One region of the Rothia sp. P4278 genome, then DNA from elsewhere that is predicted to be linked to it. Evidence: predicted binding sites of a transcription regulator. Region 1 holds the regulator's gene; the other holds the start of a gene.
What was found. Region 1 encodes HrcA, which represses chaperone genes, less so after heat shock. Its sites were predicted from a motif close to TTNGCACTCGNNNNNNNCGAGTGCNAA; they were not measured.
Positions count from the first base shown of each region.

Region 1 (8,339 bases):
GCAGTAGCATGGTCATAGCCCAGACAGTGCAGAATGCCGTGGGTGGTGAGTAGACACAGCTCATCGAGGGTGCTGTGGCCAGCGTCAGCGCCCTGACGAGCTGCTACCGGCGGGCAGAGCACGATATCGCCCAGAACCCCAGAAGAAGGCTGTTCAGGGGTACCCGGGGTGAGCTCGTCCATAGGGAAGCTCATGACATCGGTTGAGCCCGGTAGATCCATCCATTCCAGGTGGATGCGCTCCATCTCCGATTCCCCCACTACTGCAATCGAAAGCTCTGTATCGGGTGCCAAGTTCATGCTCGAAAAAACGTGGGCCACCAGGCCTTCAATAGTCGCAATATCTACTGCTGCGAAAGACTCCCGGTCAAAATCACTTGCTGAGCTATCCAGCTCCTCAATTTCAAATTCTAGGTTCACTGGTTTGTACCATCTTCTTGCTCTGACACATCAATACCGGATTTAGCCAATAGCTTTTCGGCTGCAGCTTCTATGGTCTGACGTTTAACCTTGCGATTGCGGCGGCGCTCCATAGAGGACTTTGCCTGATCCCACTTATCATAGGCATTGACGATATCGGATACGAGGCTATGACGAACGACGTCTTCTGCCTCAAGCACTGCAAGGTGGATATCATCAATACCCTCTAGAATCTGCCGAACCTGCTTGAGGCCCGAAGCCTGACCGCCCGGAAGGTCGATCTGGGTGACGTCGCCGGTAATCACCATCTTTGAGCCAAAGCCCAGACGGGTCAGGAACATCTTCATCTGCTCCACCGTGGTGTTCTGAGCCTCGTCCAGAATAATAAATGCGTCGTTCAAGGTGCGTCCACGCATATAGGCCAGAGGAGCCACCTCAATGGTGCCGGCTTCCATCAGCCTGGGAATAGACTCAGGATCGATCATGTCATGGAGCGCATCGTAAAGAGGGCGCAGATAGGGGTCAATCTTATCGTTGAGGGTACCGGGTAAGAACCCCAAACGCTCGCCTGCTTCAACAGCCGGTCGAGTCAGAATAATACGGTTGACTTCCTTGGATTGAAGGGCCTGCACCGCCTTAGCCATGGCTAAATAGGTTTTGCCTGTACCCGCAGGGCCGATACCAAACACCACGGTGTTGGCGTCAATGGCATCAACATAGCTCTTCTGGTTAATGGTTTTGGGTCGAATATTTTTGCCGCGAGAACTTAGAATATTTTGGCTCATAGCGGTTGCCGGGTGGTTCAGGCTGGCAGTCATCATGGACATTATCCGTTTGACAACCTCGGCGGTGACCTGCGTATCGTTCTCCACCAAAAGAGTGAGTTCCGCAAGCAATCGGACGGTTGTCGCCACGGTCTCTGAAGGTCCGGTAACCACGACGTCCAGGCCCTTAGGCCGAATCCTTAGGCCGGGGAAAGTCTGTTCAACCAGCCCGATATTACCGTCGTGGGGGCCAAGAACTGCCACCATTTCTGCGGTGGATTTGAAAGAGAAAGTCCGGGCTACTGAAAGCGGCCGGCTCGTAGATTGTACTGATGTAGTCATAAGTGCCCAGCTGGGCCTTCAGAGCTCCTCATTGCAGTAGCGAACAGGGGGTAGTGCTCAGGGTTTACTTTACCCGCACTATTTGAAGAAAAAACGGGTTTTGCGCAGAGTGATATTGAACAGTTCGCCAACTCAAGGTAAATCTCTTGAAAGCTGGCAATGAACTCTTTACCAGCGACCCAGGGCAAGATTCAGTGCCGAAATAGCGGCAGCTCCGGCTGTTGAGCTACGGAGCACCTCGGGGCCAAGCAATACGGTGTGTGCGCCGGCTTGTTCCAAGATCTCAAGCTCCCGAGGGCTAATCCCACCCTCCGGCCCCACCACAAAATAGACCTCCTCAACATCCGGGCTAAGGTGCTCTGCCAAAGCCTGTGAAAGTCGGTAGTTTGCCTGCTCATGCAGAAGTAGAAAGAGCGCCCGCTCCCCCAATTCCTGGGTCAAATCGGCCAGATCAGCCGTGCTGTGGAGCTGATAGACAGGCGGGAGCAGTGCCCGCCTAGACTGCTTGGCTGCGGCTTTGACCGTGTTCTGCCACTTGGCATGTGCTTTTGCTGCCCGCTCCATCTTCCAACGAACAATTGAGCGGTCGGCACTCCACGGTACAATACCGTGAGCGCCCAGCTCGGTGGCCATCTCAATAGCCTGGATATCTCGGTCGCCCTTGGCCAGAGCCTGAACCAGGTAGATCGAAATACCTAGCTCATCGAGCGCCAGCGACTGAACCGTTAGCAGCAAACCGCCGTCTACTGTGCCCTCCACCCTTGTGACGGCCCGGTTGCCCAAGCCGTTGACCAGGTCGATCCCCTCGCCTAACTCCGCACGTTTGACGGTCTTGGCGTGGTGGCCCTCATCGCCTAGGAGACTGTAGGCGGCACCTGGGACCAAGGACTCAAAATCTTCGGGCGAGATGTAGTAGACGGCGTTGCTCATAACGAGTTCCTACTTGAGGTGGTCTTTGAGGCGGGAGAAGAACCCACCCTGCTTATGGGTCACGGTTTCACTCATCTTGAGATCTTCTCCGCGCAACTCCGAGAACTGCTTAAGCAGGTTCTTTTCTTCATCGGTGAGCTGGGTAGGGGTACGGACCTCAACCTGCACACGCAAATCACCGCGGCCACCACCGCGCAGGTGGTTAACACCCAGGCCCTTGAGCGTGATGACATCGCCAGACTGAGTGCCGGCTGGAATCTGTATCTCCTGCGGCCCGTCGAAAGTCTCCAAGGTGATGGTAGTGCCCAAGGCGGCAGCGGTCATCGGAACCCCTACCGCCGCAATGAGGTCATCGCGTTCGCGTGAGAAAGTGGGATCGGCCGCTACACGAAGCTCAACGTAGAGGTCACCATTAGGTCCGCCGGCGGTGCCTGCTTCACCCTGCCCCGCTAGACGAATACGGGCGCCATCGGTTACGCCCGCAGGAATCTTGATGGTCAGGGGCTTGCGTTCACGCACACGACCCTCACCATAGCACTCGGCGCAGGGGTGCTTGATAACGGTTCCAAAGCCACGGCAGCTGGGGCACTCAACAGGCTGAACGACAGTACCCAAGATGGACTGAACCTGGCGCTGCATGTAGCCCTGGCCACGGCAGGTTTCACAGGTTTCGGGGTGGGTACCCTCAGCGGTTCCCTCGCCCTTACACAGGTCGCAGGTCACAGCGGTATCAACGGTGATGGGCTTATTGGTGCCAAAGACAGCGTCTTTAAGGTCAATCTTGACGTTGATAAGAGCATCCTGCCCCTGACGAACCCGGCTCTGCGGCCCGCGCGGAGTCGCGTTGAAAAAGGTCTCAAAGATATCCTGGAAACCACCAAAGCCGCCCGCCCCGTTAAAGCCGCCGGCTGTGCCGTTCTCGTTACCGGTTTGATCATAAATCCGGCGCTTTTCAGGGTCAGAGAGCACATCGTGAGCTAGCGAAACACGCTTAAATTCCTCAGCGGCTTCCTCAGAAGGGTTAATGTCGGGGTGCAGCTGGCGGGCTTTCTTGCGGTAGGCCTTTTTGATTTCTTCGGGGCTGGCATCGCGCGATACACCGAGGGTTTCGTAGTGACTGCTCACAGTTCTCTCTTTCAGGGTCATGGGGTACTACTAAATATGTGGAGGCAAGAAGCTGTTTTACTCCTGCCCCAAAATCTTTGACAGGTAGCGGGCTACGGCATTCACCTTTGAGACGGTTCGGGCGTAGTCCATACGTGTTGGCCCTACAACACCAACGTGTGCCTTTCCTCCAGGGCCGTAGCTACTTGCAACAACTGAGGTCTCGGCCAGCGATTTCTCCCTGTTTTCTGAGCCGATGCTGACCGCAAAACCGCGCTCATCGTGTTCCATAGTTGCCAAAAGCTTAAGGAGCACCACCTGCTCTTCAAGGGCATCGAGTACAGGTGCAATACTACCGCGAAAATCAACGGTTGACTCTGCCAGGTAGGCTGTTCCCGCTATCAGCACCTGAGAGGATACACCCTGAGCTGCCAGTAGCTGAACGGCCTGGACGAGGCTGAGCATGAGCTTGCTGCGCGGGTGAGGAGCCAGCGCCTGAGCCACCTGGGACAGAGGCTGACCCGAAAAGGCCTCAATAAGCTGTTGCTTGATAGTGACCAGTTCATCGGCTGTATGCGGGCATGCTACCGTTCGTTGGGTGACCTGCCCGGTATCGGTAATCACTACCACTAGGACTGTGGATGTTGATAAAGAGACCAGCTCAACATGCCGTAGCGCAACCGTCGGGCCGGTCGGATACTGCACCATGGCGACCTGGTGAGTAAGCGAAGAAAGGAGCTGGACGCTACTTTTCATCATGTCATCCACGCTATCGGCGCTATCGAGCAGGGTATGGATTGCTCTCTTCTCCCCTGGTGAGAGCGGTCGCAAAGCCGATATCTGGTCAACGAAAAGCCGGTAACCCAGGTCAGTGGGCACTCTGCCCGCACTGGCATGTGGTGCCGATATCAGGCCCTGTTCTTCCAGAGCGGCCATGTCGTTGCGCACCGTGGCGCTAGAAACCCCCAACTGCCGCCGCTCAATGAGGGTCTTTGAACCAACCGGCTCCCGAGTATGCACGTATTCCTCGACGATAGCCTGCAAGACCTGAAGCCTGCGCGGATGGTCCATTTCACCTCCTGATGATGTGAGCTTTAAGGGTTTTTAGCACTGGGGATACCAGAGTGCTAAGTTACCCGTTAACTCTAATACCACTGCACTAGAATCAGAATTCAGTACGCTGATGGCTAAGGCACTTGGCCGTGTTTTCAAGGAGTTCAATGGATTATCGCGCTTCGTGGGGGTCAGCTGATCTGAGCGCCCACAAACATTCCCAATTACCCCGCGTGGTGCTCAAACCGGGGCTGGTTCTCGAAGATATGGTGAGCGGTTTTGTGGGTGCAGCTGTTTCGCTCCGCTCTGTTGGCAGTCACCGTATGGTAGGTCTTGAGGATCGGCATGGGCGGGTCAAGCAATTCCCCTTGGGCCCCGGCTTCCTCCTTGAAGGTCGACCGGTCAACCTTGTTGCTCCTGAACCGCAACAGGCTAAGCCCACCAAGCAGATTTCCCGATCCGGTTCTGTCGCCTTGGATAATGCCCCCGCTAGGACTGCCCGTGCCAGCCGAATTTGGGTCGAAGGTATCCACGACGCTGAACTGATTGAGAAAGTGTGGGGGCACGACCTGCGTGTCGAAGGGATTGTGGTCGAACCCCTCCACGGTCTTGATGATGTAGCCAGTGCCATTAGGGAGTTCGCACCAGCGCCCCACCGAAAACTCGGGATTCTAGTGGACCACCTGATTACCGGGTCTAAAGAAAGCCGTATAGCCGAAGCCGCGCTGAAAACCCCCGGCGCTCGCGGGAACGTAATGATTATGGGGCACCCCTTTGTCGATATTTGGCAGGCAGTTAAACCCGGCGTTCTTGGAATCGAGAAATGGCCCGTAATCCCTCGCAGCGAAGAATGGAAGCAGGGAATCCTCCGCCGACTCAACCGGCCTTACGCCAGACCCGAAGATATTCGAGCCGGATGGGACTCAATCCTAAAGCGCGTTAATACCTATACCGACCTTGAGCCGGCTCTGCTTGGCCCAGTAGAACAACTCATAGATTTTGTGACTCTTGAAAGCTAAACTTTCTCGGTAAATAATGTGATAAATATCGTGCGCTCACAAGACAAAAAGTCACTTATACCTATACCTTGTACACAAGCTATTGACTAGACTTGTCTGAGGCATGAACTTGGCATCGTGCCATCACTCGTATCCACCCAAGACCAAAGAGAAACCTTCTTGAAGACTGCAACTTCTCCATCGACCACCACCTACAAGGGGTCCTCAGCAACGGCATCGCACCTGTCCGTTAATGCTGACCGCAACATAGCGACTGCTGCCCACTTCGGTGGTGTACTCGGCTGTATCCCCTCCGCTGTTATCTACTACCTCTACCGGGGTCGCGGTCCTTTCACTGAGCAGGAATCACGTGAGGCGCTCGACTTCACCCTGCTTCCCACCATCGTTTTGGCTCTGGGAATTATTCTGAGTAACATCCCCGCTATCGGCTGGTTCTTCGGACTTGTAGCAGCTCTGACCTGGACCTACCTGGCTTTCTCAGCCCTTATTGCCGGCATTGTGGTAACTCGCGGTAACCCCTACCAGTACAAGTTCAACACTTTCCTTTTCACTAAGATTTTGAGCCGTAAAAAGTAGCCTCTGCTAATCTAAAAGTTCTGGGCCCCTACCTTATGCAGGTATGAGGCCCAGTTTTCTTTAGTACAGGTCGGGTAGTAGCTCCCTGGTCACGGCATCGCCTAAGAGCCGACCCTGCAGAGTGAGTCTGACCCGACCGTCAGCAAGGGCTTGCTCATCAATCAGCCCTTGACTTATAAGCCAGTCGAGGGACGAAGCTATATCGGTGCCCTGCCGGCCCTCCACCAGCCGGCTCACAGGTAATCCGTCGATGACGCGAAGCATGAGCATGATGTCTTCAAACCGTCGCGTTTCTTGACTTAAGACCTCGCGGGCCGCTGCGGGGCTTAGACCTTGCCTGACCCTTGTGGTGTAGGGAACTGGGTGCTTGAGGTTCCACCAGCGAGTCCCATCCACATGTGAATGAGCACCGGGACCAACCCCCCACCAGTCCTGGTTGCGCCAGTAGGCGTAGTTGTGGCGGCTCCTAAACTCCGGCGACTTAGCGTAGTTGGATACCTCATACCAGTGGTAGCCTTCTTCATCGAAGATTGCTTCAGCAAGAAGATACTTATCGGCCATAGCATCTTCATCGGGCATAGCAAACTCACCCCTACGAATTTGCGCGGCAAGTTTAGTCCCCTCCTCCACAATCAGGGAGTAGGCCGAGATATGGTCAGGCCCATAAGAAACTGCCGCTCGTACGGTCTGCTCCCACTGCTCTAGACTCTCCCCCGGAGCGCCGTAGATCAGATCAAGGGAAACCTGTAAACCGGCCTCGCGGGCCCAAGCCACTACCTTAGGAACATTAGCCGGTGTGTGCGTGCGGTCAAGCACTGCAAGGACATCAGGCACCACGGACTGCATGCCAAAGGATACCCTGGTAAAGCCACCGGCTCTGAGCGTAAACAGGTCATCGCGGGTCACAGAGTCGGGGTTGGCCTCCGTGGTAACCTCCGCCCCCTTCTCCAAGCCAAATAGATTTATGGCTTTCGCCAGAATCCGGACTAAATCAGCAGCCGGCAATTTGGTCGGAGTCCCACCCCCAAAGAACACAGAGTAGAGCTTACGCTCCGGTGCTCCTGACTCTCGCAGAACCCGCTGAGCAAACTCAAGCTCAGCAATAGCATCGTCAGCATAACTGCCTAACCCAACGCCGTCACCGAAATCTTCGGTTGCGTAGGTGTTGAAATCGCAGTAACCACAGCGCACAGAACAGAAAGGAACATGCACATACAAACTAAAATCGCGTTCCTGCAAACTGGCGGCAGAATCAAATGGGATTCTGCCGTCCAAGGGTGCAGGTTGGCCTAAAGGCTGAGCCGGCATTATTTCTTTGACTTGTCCTTAGACTCTTCACCCGATGAGAGCGCCGCAATGAAGGCTTCCTGGGGAACCTCAACGCGGCCCACCATCTTCATACGTTTCTTGCCTTCCTTCTGCTTCTCAAGGAGCTTACGCTTACGCGAAATATCGCCACCGTAGCACTTAGAAAGGACATCCTTACGCATAGCGCGGATATTCTCACGGGCAATAATGCGTGACCCGATGGCAGCCTGGATAGGTACCTCGAACTGCTGGCGAGGAATCAGCTCACGCAGTTTACCGGTCATCATGACACCGTAGGAGTATGCCTTATCACGGTGAGTGATAGCAGAGAAAGCGTCGACCTTTTCACCCTGGAGCAAGATGTCAACCTTGACCAGGTCGGCCTCTTCTTCGCCGTCAAATTTCCAGTCCAGTGAAGCGTAGCCACGGGTCTTGCTCTTGAGCTGGTCAAAGAAGTCAAAGACAATCTCAGCCAGTGGCAGACGATAACGGAGCTCCACACGGTCCTGGGAGAGATAATCCATGCCCCCCATGGAACCGCGACGGGACTGACACAACTCCATGATGGCACCCACAAACTCGTTGGGAGCGATGATGGTGCAGGCGACCATGGGTTCCTTGATGATGGCTACCTTGCCTTCGGGGAACTCACTGGGGTTGGTCACCCGCTGGGAAACTCCATCTTCGCCCACAACATCGTAGATAACGTTGGGAGCGGTGGAGATAAGGTCCAGGTTGAACTCCCGCTCAAGACGTTCACGAACAATCTCAAGGTGGAGCAGACCCAGGAAGCCGCAGCGGAAGCCAAAGCCTAGTGCCGCTGA
Region 1 is NZ_JBLXXU010000001.1:455,305-463,643, reverse strand. Features, by position in the region: gene ybeY (rRNA maturation RNase YbeY) at 1-419, opposite strand, end outside; gene ACN085_RS02070 (PhoH family protein) at 416-1,525, opposite strand; gene ACN085_RS02065 (16S rRNA (uracil(1498)-N(3))-methyltransferase) at 1,694-2,455, opposite strand; gene dnaJ (molecular chaperone DnaJ) at 2,465-3,580, opposite strand; gene hrcA (heat-inducible transcriptional repressor HrcA) at 3,638-4,630, opposite strand; gene ACN085_RS02050 (DUF3097 family protein) at 4,780-5,631, shown strand; gene ACN085_RS02045 (DUF4870 domain-containing protein) at 5,791-6,207, shown strand; gene hemW (radical SAM family heme chaperone HemW) at 6,268-7,515, opposite strand; gene lepA (translation elongation factor 4) at 7,515-8,339, opposite strand, start outside.

Region 2 (12,782 bases), on a different contig from region 1:
ACGGCTTTGACCGTATTGCACTAGCTGACTACGAAAAACGTGTCGTGGATTCGCTCCTACCGGATCAGGCCCGGCTGGTACGCCAGATGCTCTGGTGCGCTAAAGAAGCAGTTCTCAAGGCCAGCGGACACGGACTATCTGTTAAACCTAACCAGGTGATGCTAGCGCTACCGCCCCTACCCACCGATATCGGTAGCGTCCACGGGCTCACAGCAGGTGCCAAAGCCTACCTACCGGAGCAGGCAGAAGCGGTACCTTTTTGGATTACCTGGCAGGTCTACGAGGACACCCATCTCGTAGCTGTTGCTAGTAAGGGACCTCACCATCTAGAAGCACAGAAGGTAACCGCTCCCTATATGGTCAAGCGGGCTCTCACACCCCCGCTTTAAAGACAGACCTTCATCGGAGCCTCTAGTCAATCAGTCAGAGAAACTGCCAAGAGTCAAACGCCTGGCCTGGCTCATTTCTGCCCCTACTAGTGTGAGGCTCTTGGTGACCTGACCAGTGCAGCCTGAGCTCTCTGAAGCCTATGCTAGCTGAGCGAATAGCGCTCCAAGAGCACAATTGTCTCGTAGTGGCTACTGTGGGGGAACATGTCCATAACCCGGCCCTTGACCGCTTGCATCGAAGGCATCTGGTGCAGGTCCTTAACCATGGTAGCTAGGTTACAGCTTGAGTAAATAACCCGCTCGATACCGCTGGCCTCAATCCAGGTCGAAAGTTCAGGGCCAAGGCCGCGACGGGGCGGGTTAAGCACCAGCAGGTCGGGTACCTGACCGCTTTCTAGAGCATAAGCCCTGGCATCCTGAGCGGAAAACTCAATACCGGTTAGGTCGTACTCGGCCACCGCCCGGCGGGCTGACTCGATAGCCTCAGGGCTGATTTCTATACCGGTAACTTTGGCCTCTTCGGGCATGACCTGCGCCGCGTGGAGGGCAAAGCCGCCCACACCGCAGTAGAGGTCCCAGAGGGTATTGGGCTGGGACTCCTTTACCCATTCCTGCCCCTGGCGGTAGAGAGCTGCTGAGACCGCTGTATTGGTCTGGAAGAAGCTCTGCGGGCGTAGGTGGAGCGTTAGGTCGTTGACCTGCATCGGTAGGGTCTGGCGTTCGCTCAGGATGATTTCTTCGTCGCCCTCCACCAAGGCGATATGTTCCCTGAGCAGGTTAATACTAAGAACCGCGAGCTGAGGGAGCTGGGTGTGGAGCCAGTCAAGCTCGCGCCGGATAGGTACCAGTAGTTTCTTGGAACGAAGCACAAAGCGAATGAGAAGCTCACCGGCCTCAGAGGCCGTCACCAGAATATTTTTGAGCTCGCCCTTACGCCGGGCAACGCTATAGGGGGTAAGCCCCGCCCGGCTAATTAGCTCCTTGAGCACCGGGAATGTATCTGCTACAGGTGCGGTGTAAAGCTGACAGTCGCTCAGGTCTACACTCGCACCGTCCCGGCTCAAGATACCGAGCCTTGGTTCCTGAACGCTTCCACCCACCACCAGCTTAGCCTTGTTCCTGAACCCGGTTTCAGCACTCGCCACCGGTGCTAGCCACTCGATACCGGGCCACGGTGCCATCAGTTTGCGGGCATCGCTCTGCTTCCCCTCAAGCTGTTGTGCGTAAGGGGTAAGAATTAGTGAGCAGGAGCGGCACAGGCTGGCATCGTAATAGTGGCATTGCATAGCGTGACTATCTTACCGCCCCCTGTAAGCAGGCGGTAACGGAAGATAAAAGCCGGCACCCCGTTCCGGGGTGCCGGCTCAAAAGGAAAACACAATCACTATTAACTTTTAGCCACCGGTCCCAAAGGCAACATCCTGGCGAAGGGCCTCATTGCTCTTCTTCTCCAGCTTGGTCCACCCATCTGCTAGGTAGGCACCCAGCAAGAGAGCCAGCAAGCCTACGATAATTGCGTAGAGAACAAGATCCACGAGCGTGGCCATGAGCCTCACACCTTTCAGTTTCGCCTTTGAGACTGATGAGTAAAACTTAGAGGAAACCTCTTAAGTGATTTAAAGAATACTCCCAATAAGTGTGAACCACAATACCCTTATCTGCATTTTTTAGTCAGCGTCCTTAAAAGAGAACTCCGCCCACCCCAAACGGGGCAGGCGGAGTTCTCAGCTCAAAGAGCGGCTACTTACCAGGCAAGCGGCAGACTACATCATGCCGCCCATGCCACCCATGTCGGGGGCAGCCGGTGCCACACCAGCAGGCTCAGGCTTATCGGCAACAACAGCCTCGGTGGTCAGGAAGAGACCGGCAATTGACGCTGCATTCTGAAGAGCTGAGCGGGTGACCTTTACGGGGTCGTTAATACCGGCGGCCATCAGGTCCTCGTACTCACCGGTTGCGGCGTTCAGGCCGGTACCAGCAGAGAGGTGACGGACCTTATCGACGACGACGCCGGGCTCCATGCCAGCATTGAAAGCAATCTGCTTGAGGGGAGCGTCGATGGCAACACGGACGATGTTGGCACCGGTTGCCTCATCGCCGGTCAGTTCCAGCTTCTCAAAAGCCTTCACGCCAGCCTGAATCAGGGCAACACCGCCGCCGGGAACAATACCCTCTTCAACAGCGGCCTTAGCGTTGCGGACGGCGTCCTCGATGCGATGCTTGCGTTCCTTGAGCTCAACCTCGGTAGCAGCGCCGGCCTTGAGCACAGCAACACCACCGGCAAGCTTAGCCAGACGCTCCTGCAGCTTCTCGCGGTCGTAGTCAGAGTCAGAGTTAGCGATTTCGCCACGGATCTGAGCAACGCGGCCCTCGATGGCCTCAGGGTCACCTGCGCCTTCGATGATGGTGGTCTCGTCCTTGGTGACAACAACCTTGCGGGCCTGGCCCAGCAGGTCGATGGTTGCGGTATCAAGTGACAGGCCAACCTCTTCGGTAATAACCTGTCCACCGGTCAGAATAGCGATGTCAGCCAGCTGAGCCTTCCGGCGGTCGCCAAAGCCAGGAGCCTTAACGGCAACAGACTTGATGGAGCCGCGCATCTTGTTCAGAACCAGCAGGGCCAGGGCTTCGCCCTCAACATCCTCGGCAACAATCAGCAGGGGCTTACCGGCCTGCATGACCTTCTCCAGAACGGGAACCAGGTCCTTGACGTTGGAGATCTTGGAGCTAACGATCAGGATGTAGGGGTCCTCAAGGACAGCTTCCTGACGGTCAGCATCGGTAACGAAGTAGCCAGAGAGGAAGCCCTTATCAAAGCGCATACCCTCGGTCAGTTCAAGGGTCAGGCCGAAAGTATTGGACTCTTCAACTGTGATAACGCCTTCCTTGCCGACCTTCTCCATAGCCTGGGCAATGAGCTTACCGATTTCGGGGTCACCAGCGGAGATAGATGCGGTTGCGGCGATTTCCTCTTCGGTCTCAACTTCCTTGGCAGAAGCGAGCAGTTCAGCGGTAACAGCTTCTACAGCCTTTTCGATACCGCGCTTGAGGGAGAGGGGGTCAGCGCCAGCGGCAACATTGCGCAGGCCTTCGCGGACGAGAGCCTGAGCTAGAACGGTTGCGGTGGTGGTACCGTCACCGGCAATGTCGTCAGTCTTCTTTGCGACCTCCTTGACCAGCTCAGCGCCAATCTTCTCGTAGGGGTCTTCAAGTTCGATTTCCTTGGCGATGGAAACACCATCGTTGGTGATGGTGGGGGCGCCCCAGGCCTTCTCCAAGACAACGTTACGACCGCGGGGGCCGAGAGTTACCTTTACTGCGTCTGCGAGGGTGTTGAGGCCCTTTTCAAGACCGCGGCGTGCTTCTTCATCAAAAGCAATCAGCTTTGCCATATGGCTTTCGCTCCTTCTGGAACATTAGGTGTGAGCGCGATTAGTCGGTGCCCGCGACGGACGGCGCTACCGGGGCCGCCATAGGGGCGGCACGGGGAGGACCTCACCAAGAAATCGCTCAGGTGTTTTACTCAGAGCCACCCGGGTGCAGAATCTAGCACATGATTTAGCAGTCCAAGCCTCTGAGTGCTAACTACAATCTTGGCACCTGAGCCCAGAGCGCGCAAACCTATTATTCGCTTTGAGAAGCCTTAATCGCCAACAGCGCACAAAGCTACAGCTCCCGGGCTTAGATCTTGCTTAGCCCTGTGTGTATGTTCCAGTAGCAGAATCGTAGATATAGGCACCGGCAGGATTCAGTACATAGGTGCCGGTAGCAGGGTCCAGGCTGTAGCGCTGGGTGTTCTGGGTAGCGGTTCCCGTAGTCGCTGAGGCTGGTGAACTGGCATCAGTTCCGGAGTATTCAACGTAGGCACCGGTAGCGGGGTCCACACGGTAGAGAACCTTACCCGAGGCCAGGGCCTCTGTCTTGCTAGTGGCGGTGTAAGTCCCGTTCACCGGGTCATAGACGTAGAAAAGCTGGCTATCCCCTGTTGCTGTCGAGGTGGCAGCATCCGCGCTGGCCACTTGGGTCTGCTCTGCGAGCGCGGTGGGGTCGAAGTCTGCTCCGAGCACCACATAGACCTCACCGGTCTCGGCCTGGAAGTCTTGGTTGATGTAGGCAATACCTAAGAGGTCAGCGACTTCGTTGGCTTCTGATGAGGCCCCGGTAGCAAAGTAAACCATGGACTCGGTGGCATAGGTACCGGTCCAGTTGGTGGTTTCAGTAATCTTGTAGTTTGCTTTTTGCAAGACACTGGCGGCGGTGCTGGCTGAGCCTTCGGGGGCGCTTGAGTTATAGACCGCTACGGTAACGCTAGCTGGGTTGGTGCTGGGGCTGGCATCGGCGGTAGCTGTTGCGGTGGCTCTTGCCGATGCGGTCGCGGTTGTGGTACCCGGGCCAGCAGTCCGGGGCGAAACCACGTACATGATGCCGCCCACCAGGAGGGCGAGAATACCGCTGATGATGACAGCCAGCAGGCCAGCCCGTGAGGTTGAGGTGTCGGTGACTCGTCCGCGGTAGGCACCCCGCCGGGAGGAGTTTTCTTCGACATCATCGAACTCGTCACGGGGGTAGGTGTTCACTGGTCGCCTCTTTCGGTGCACGGTTGCTACGGGGGTCAGCTTCTAGGGTACACTCCCCCGCCCTGTTTTAGGTGAGTCGGTTGCGTGTGAGCCGGAGCTTGCGGGTAAGGGCCGGTTCAGCGGCAATAGCGCGCGGATTATCGATCAGTGCATTGAGTTGCTGGTAGTAGGCAATCGGGCTCAGCCCCAGGTCTTTGCTGATGGCCTGTTCTTTACTTCCCTGGTACTTGAAGCGTTTTTTCTCCATATCTAAGATGGCGCGCTCCTGCTCGGTAAGCCGGTGGGTAGAGCTAGTCTGAGACTCTGGTGTGGGTGAACCGGCTGGCATGTTCATGGGTCTTCTTTCGGTGGTCTAGTCTTATAGGGAGAATACCGCATACAAGAGGAGAACAAGCGCCGTGCCTGCTCAGCCCCTACACGAGATTATGGACCCGGACTGGGCGCAGGCCCTGGCACCCGTGGAGCCTCAGATTAGGGCTATGGGTAATTTTTTGCGGGCCGAGCATCAGGCTGGCCGGGCCACCCTGCCCCCTGGCCCGGATATTTTTAGGGCCTTCACCTACCCCATGAGCCAGGTCAAGGTTCTGGTGCTGGGTCAGGACCCCTACCCTACCCCCGGGCACGCTATGGGGCTAAGTTTCTCTGTACGTCCCGAGGTCAGGCCGGTGCCACGTTCCCTGCACAATATCTACAAAGAGCTCAACACCGATCTGGGCATCACGCCCCCGGATCACGGGGATTTACGGGCCTGGAGCCAGCAGGGGGTCATGCTCCTCAATAGGGTTCTTTCGGTGGGTGCTGGGGCCGCAGGTTCCCACCGCAACCTGGGCTGGGAACAGGTCACTACCGCCGCTGTTCAAGCCCTGGTAGCCCGGGGCAGGCCGCTGGTAGGGCTACTGTGGGGCGCAGATGCCCGCTCCTGCAAACCGCTACTGGGTGGCTACCCCTGCGTGGAGTCACCGCACCCCTCGCCGCTCTCTGCCTCGCGGGGTTTCTTTGGCTCTCGACCCTTTAGCCGCGTCAATGAGCTCTTGCTCGCTCAGGGGGCCTCCCCGGTGAACTGGGCTCTCTAAAGCCCTGAAGCAGATCGGAAAATCTACCGGTCTCAGTTATCTATCCCACTCAAGGCGGCAGCTGAGAATGCCACCCCTGGCCGGCTCCTAAATGATAGGGGAAGATCTGGGCTCACTTTAGCGGTCCCGAGTATCTTTCGGATCTTGTTTTTCTGTTTGGAGCTGACCCGACGCTTGCTGAATAAAGTACTGCATCAGGTAGCTACCGAGGACCACCCCGGACGCCATAGAAAGGATAATTGAAATTGCCGCAACCATCCCCGGCACACCAGTCGAAGGATTAGCCTCTACGGTGAAGATATAAAGGCCCCGGAAAATGGAAAGACCGGGCAGGAGAAAAGTTAGGGCCGGTACATAAAAGATAGAGGCTGGGGCCTGCAAGCGGTAAGCCAAGAAGGTGCTCATGAGGCCAATGACCAGAGCCGCAAAAGCGGTATTGGCACGTCCTGCACCAGCCCCAAAAAGGAAAGTGTAGCCCTGGTAGACCCAAAAACCACTGGTAGCAATCAGTAAGTTCCATAAGAGTGTCTGCCAGCGGGCGTGAGTTGTGACCGCAAAAGCCAGGGAAGCTAGCATAAAGAAAAGGTAGCTTACCCCCAAAGAGGCCCCCACAAAGCGGGTCTCGGTAATATCTAGTTCTCTAATGTCTAGAGCTGTCAGGACTGCCACCGCTGAGGCAAGCCCCACCACAATACCCAAAAATGACATGCCCGTCGAGACGAACTTACCTGCTGCGGTCAGCGGGAAACCGTTGAGGGCGTCCTGGACTGTTGATACTAACCGGGCGGTAGGCAGAAGCATGATCAGGCCCGCAGCCACAATGTGCGGTGCGCTCACGTGGAGCCCCAGCTGGGAGAAGATAGACGAGTCATCGGAAATAAGAATAGATGCGAACGTTACGACGCCCGCGCCCGCAGCCATGTTGAAGAAGCTGGGCATCTTGAGACGTGAAATCACACTGTTCACAAAGTGAATGGCCAAAAAGACGATACCGCCTACAGCGCCCGCCGCCAGCGAACCGCCCAGAGCCAGCACCAAGGAGAAAGCCGCTAGCATGTTAGCCAGCATGATAATCATGGGCGAGTAGGGCTTCTTAGCAGTATTAATGCGGTGCAGGCGGCGTTCAGCCCGATGCCGTGGCAGATTGCCGGCGGTAATCTCGGTGATTAGCTTATAAATGTCATCTAGGGCCGCATAGTTCTCGGACCAGGAACGAACCACGCGCAATACCGTGTGGCTAAAGCGTTCTTTGCTCGAGGACATGGCTCCAGAGCCGGAGAAGTCAATTGCCCGGGTCTGATCATCAACCTCATCAATATCGGAGACGTAGTTGATAATAACCGACTGGTTAGTGATGTCGATTTCAACGTCTTCCAGACCATAGGCGGCGCACACCGCAACGATTGCGGAGTCCACATCAACCGTATCTGCCCCGTAGTGGAACATGGTCTCAGCCAGTCGCAGGGAGAAGTTGAGGACCTCACGCGCTTCTTCTTTCTCGCGCACATACTCGGCCCGGTGGGCGGAGGCGATATTGAAAGGGCGCTGGGCCAGGCGGGCGATGCCGCGCATCGGTTTGGTCAGGGACTGGTCCGTGCTCACAAAAGACTTAAGCGACGAACGCATACGCGAAGGCCGCTTGGGTGCAGTCAGGGGCCGTGCCACGGTATGAGCACCCGCTACCGAGGGGTAGAAAGCCTTCTGGAGTCCGCCCGTCCTTGACGCTGTGGGCCTATCATCGACTGGTGGAGGTGTTGCTTCCGTGCTGGGCGGTTGGGCCTGGTTGAGACTCAGGTCAGTGGCCGGCCCAAATGCGGAAGGTACCTGATAGGTTGGCGGTGCTAACTGGTCAAAGGCAGATGCTGGAGCGGGGCTTGCGGTAGGGCTATCCTGCCCCTGCACCGGTGAGCTGGGGGCATCCCCCAGATGAGCCAGGGCATCGCGAAGCTTGGGATCGCGCACCTGAGCCAGGGACACTACCGGAAGCGCACCACCTAGCGACCGGGGGGCCTCCGAGTCCTGGGCAGCCATCTGCCCCGTAGCGGGTAGCACAGATACGGCAGTGTCGGCACGGGGCAGAAGCCCGGTTTGTCCAAAGGCACCGCTATCTTCTGTGTTATCAATACCTGTTTCAAATGCAGAGGCAGAAGGGTAAGCCTTCTGCTGCAAGCCGGTAGAGCTCTTGCTCACTGAAAGGGATACTCCTTCCGCCTCATCGGTGAAAGTTCAAGATAACCGCCAAAGCGGTTCGTGCTGGTTTAGTAGAAAGGCTGACCGGTCTTACGAACCCAGAGCTGACGCATGACCTTCTCAACACTGGTGTTCCAGGCCTTATATTTGAACGGTGAAAGCACCTGGTCCCAGACACCAACGTAGTCGATGACCTCCTTGGTGAAGGAGGTCTTAAAGAGACCCAGGCCGTAGTGGTGGTGTTCCTTGTTCTTCAGCTGGTCCTTTGGCGGGGTGCCGCAGAAGTCGTAGCTCTTGATACCGAACTCTTTCATGAGGTCAGTCAGCGCAGTCCACTGCACCTGGTGGGAGTCACCGTACTGCTTACGCCGGGGCTTGGAACCGCCGTCCTTGTAGGTTCCCTTTTCCCCGTAGCGAATGACATAAGCGCCCACGGAAGGTTCACCGTCTTCATAGGTGAAGTAGAGGCGCCCCTGCCCGGCCTTTTCAAAGGTGGTCCAGAAGTCACGGTAGTAGTCGTAGGAGCGCAGGTTCACCTGGGCGTTGCCCTGGCCCACAGTGTCCATGAGGGCGTACATCTTCTTCATGTTCTCTTCAGTTAGCGGCACGCGCTCCACCTGGCAACCTTCGCGCAGTGAACGACGCACGGCATTACGACCGCGTGAGGAGAGCGACTTGAGGACCTCCTCTTGGCTCTTATCGGTTGCCAGAATAGCGGTGGAGTCATTGGGCTGAATATTCCAGCTCTTGACCAGGCCGCTCTTAGCCATGAGAGCCTTGGTGGTTTCGTCAGCGATAATATCGGGTTCAATCTTGATAGCAAAAACGCCGAGCTTTTCGCGGGTGACGAATTCGCGGTTAGCGTCCAGGATCGCGGGGATCTCTTCAACAGAGTTCACGCCGGGACCCTTGATCATGTACCAGATCTTGCCCAGGGCAGGAACAGACTTTTCAAGAATCAGGTTGTAGCTGGCGAAGGGAGCGCTCTCACCGTTCAGGACGGTGGTGCCTTCGTAGACCAGGTAGAGGGGCTTCCAGCCGTGCTTGGCTTTGACCGAGGCGAAGGAAGCTGACTGCAACAGGTTACCGCCGCCGGGGCTGGCGATGACGTGTTCATCCCATTGGGCGATTTCGGTGTCTGTGGCGAAGCGGGCGGTGAAGTCTCGCAAGGTCCCTCTTTTTCAGGTTGGGTACGCGGGTGAACGCGAAAAATTCTAGGTTCAGTGTTCCAGTTTATCGACTTGTCGCTAACCCGTGTAGCCCGCAAGGCGGGTAGGGTGCGTGTTTTATGCTAAAACACAGCCTGGCCCCTGCTCCATACGGGGCGGGGGCCAGACATGTAAATCAGTTAGCGACACAGTATATCGTCGCCGTGAAGCTTTAATTACTTGGAATCGTAATCAGCCAGCAAGTCACCGTACACGGTGACTTGGGAGCTGGTGAAAGTGGTGCGGTGAGCGAAGCGAACCCCGTAACCGACCACGATGACACACAACTACTTCAGATAATTACTCGGCGTCGTGGTCGGTCTCGAGGATCTTAACCAGGCTGTCGAGTGCTTCTTCAGCGCCTTCGCCTTCTGCACGCAGAACGACCTTGTCGCCGTGCTTAGCACCGAGTGACATCAGGGAGAGAATGGAAGCTGCGTCCATTGCCTCGTCTGCGGGCTCACCTTCAGCGGCGATGGTAACTTCAACGGGGAGGTCACCTGCTGCTTCAGCAAAAATCGCTGCGGGGCGGGCGTGCAGGCCAACACGGCTTGCGATGGTGGCAATACGTTCTGCCATGGGATTCTCCTTATAAAGAGTGCGGATTTGTTGTCCACTACTGAGTCTAAATCAGGGGCAGCACCTTTGGGGCGTGTTACCCCTGATTTTGACGACTTTTATTCAGCAATGAACGAGTTGGTTTAACTTACAGACCGAGCTCATCGAGGATGGGCAGTTCAGAGCGAGCTGCCGCCTTGGCTTCAGCCGATGAGATCTGGCTCAGTGCCTTGTGAGCAATCTGTTGTGCCTTCTCGGGGGTAACCGACTTGAGCACAGCGGAAACAGCGGCCATAGCGCCAGCATTCATGGAGAGGGTATCAACACCCAGACCAACCAGGACAACAGCCAGTGCGGGGTCAGCGGCAGCTTCGCCACAGACCGAGACGTACTTCTTCTTACCGGCAGCTGCCGAGGCTCGCTTGGCGCCTTCAACAGTTAGCTTGATCATCTTCAGGACGGCAGGCTGCCAGGGGTTGTTCAGGTGAGCCAGGTCGCCCAGCAGGCGGTCAGCGGCCATGGTGTACTGAGTCAGGTCGTTGGTACCGATAGATACGAAATCAACCTCACCCAGGATAGCCTCAGCGTTTACAGCGGCGGCAGGGGTTTCTACCATGACACCGCGGGTCTTCAGACCAACCTCATCGAGCATGTTCTTGAAGTTACGGGCTTCGCTGGTCGTTGAAATCATCGGAGCCATGACCCAAATGTCAGCTTCGGTGCCGTCAGCTGCTGCCTTAATAGCCTCAAGCTGACGCTTAAGAACACCGGGCACAGTCCAGTCGGTGCGGAAGCCGCGAACACCCAGCGCGGGGTTCTCTTCTTCCTTGACGTTGAGGAAGGGCAGGGGCTTATCGGCACCAGCATCGAGAGTGCGGACTACGATGTGCTTGCCGGGGAAGGCATCAAAAACAGACTTGTACGTTTCGGTCTGGGTCTCCACCGAAGGCTCGGCATCGTAACCCAGGAACCCGAACTCGGTGCGGAGCAGGCCAACGCCTTCTGCCTTGAGGCCGGCTGCCTTCTCGGCGCTCTTGCCGTCACCGACATTAGCGTAGAGGGGTACGCGGGTACCGTCGGCCATCACCCCAAGACCGTCGAAGTCTGCTAGTTCCTTGCGGTTAGCGTACTTCTGCGCCAGGTCGCGGTGCTCAGCGGTGACCTCGGTTTCAACGACGCCTTCGTTAGAGTCGATGTAAACCTCGGTACCGTTTTCAATCTCGGTAACCCCCTTAGCGGCAACGATAGCGGGCAGACCCAGGCCTCGGGCCAGGATAGCGGTATGAGCCTGAGGGCCACCGTCAGAGGTAATCAGAGCGATCACCTGCTTAGGGTCCAGGGTTGCGGTATCAGCCGGTGCCAGGTCAATAGCAGCTAGGATGAAAGGCTCAGATGACACCGGAATACCGGGGGCCTGCTGGCCGGTCAGCTCAGCAACGATGCGGGCGCGAACATCGTGGATGTCGGTCACACGCTCAGCCATGTAGCCGCCCAGGGCAGCCATCTGGTCAGCAAAAGCCGATGCGGCTTCCCATACAGCGAGTTCAGGTGCCTTACCCTGCTTCTCCACAATCTGGATTGCGCTCTTGAGCAGGGCGCGGTCAGTTGCCATCTGTGACGTGGACTTAAGCACTGCCTTGCCGTCACGGCCCGCATTTTCAGCACGCTCTAGCAGACCGTTCTTGACAGTCTGGGCAGCGGCCTTAATACGTTCAGCAGCCTGCTCGGCAGTCTCCTCAGCTGACAGCTTCAGAGATGAAGAGGGGGCCTTGATAGGTTCAGGCATCTGCAAAACTTTGCCAATGACGCGTCCGGCGTAGACGCCGACGCCAGTGTAGGTAGTCATAGTGTTTTCCTTAGTGTTGGAGGGGTTTAGGCAGTTGCCTCGGCCTGACGACCGGCAAGTGACTTGAGAACAATATACATGACAGAGCCGACGATAGTGCCTGCCAGAGCCGCAAGAAGGAACATGACCGGATTCTGCACAAGAGCGATAATCCAGACACCACCGTGAGGCGCAGGGGAAGCAACACCAGCACCCATGGAGATAGCACCGGCAACAGCGGCACCAACCATCGATGAGGGGATTACGCGCAGGGGGTCAGCGGTCGCAAAAGGAATGGCACCTTCGGAAATGAAGGAGGCACCCAGCAACCAGGCGGCCTTACCGTTCTCGCGCTCAGGGGCGCTAAAGAGCTTGGGACGAACAGTGGTTGCCAGAGCCATAGCCAACGGCGGCACCATACCGGAGATAATGACAGCGGCCATGACCTGCTGGGAGGCCAGGGTACCGGCGGATAGGCCTGCGGTCGCAAAGAGGTAGGCGGCCTTGTTAACGGGGCCACCCAGGTCAAAGCCCATCATGGCGCCCAGGATAAGGCCCAGCAGAAGGGCAGAAGCACCGGTCATGGAGTTCAGCCACTCAGTCAGTGAGCTGGTAATCCAGGCCAGGGGTGTACCGAGCAGGAAGAAAATCAGACCGCCTGCAAAGAGAGTAGCGACCAGCGGGGTAATCACCACGGGCATCATGGATGCCATCCAGCGAGGTAGCTTCAGCAAGGAGAGCCAGTAGGCGCACAGACCGGCTAGCAGGCCTGCGACGATACCGCCTAAGAAACCACCACCAACAAGCACGGCAACAGACCCGGCAATGAAGCCCGGTGCGATACCGGGGCGCTGGGCCAGACCGTAGGCGATATAGGCCGCCAGAATCGGAACCATAGCGTTCAGGCCAAAGGCCCCAATCAGGTGTAATGATGCCCCTAGATAGAGAGATAGGGGCACTCC
Region 2 is NZ_JBLXXU010000002.1:358,295-371,076, forward strand. Features, by position in the region: gene ACN085_RS05725 (4'-phosphopantetheinyl transferase family protein) at 1-389, shown strand, start outside; gene rlmC (23S rRNA (uracil(747)-C(5))-methyltransferase RlmC) at 533-1,675, opposite strand; gene ACN085_RS05735 (hypothetical protein) at 1,784-1,936, opposite strand; gene groL (chaperonin GroEL) at 2,153-3,781, opposite strand; gene ACN085_RS05745 (LytR C-terminal domain-containing protein) at 4,082-4,966, opposite strand; gene ACN085_RS05750 (DUF3263 domain-containing protein) at 5,034-5,300, opposite strand; gene ACN085_RS05755 (uracil-DNA glycosylase) at 5,365-6,039, shown strand; gene ACN085_RS05760 (threonine/serine exporter family protein) at 6,157-8,229, opposite strand; gene ACN085_RS05765 (lipid II:glycine glycyltransferase FemX) at 8,298-9,398, opposite strand; gene ACN085_RS05770 (HPr family phosphocarrier protein) at 9,738-10,016, opposite strand; gene ptsP (phosphoenolpyruvate--protein phosphotransferase) at 10,144-11,841, opposite strand; gene ACN085_RS05780 (PTS fructose transporter subunit IIABC) at 11,868-12,782, opposite strand, start outside.
Region 2: a site for HrcA is predicted at 3,948-3,974, ahead of groL (chaperonin GroEL). Genes of this name have one in related genera too.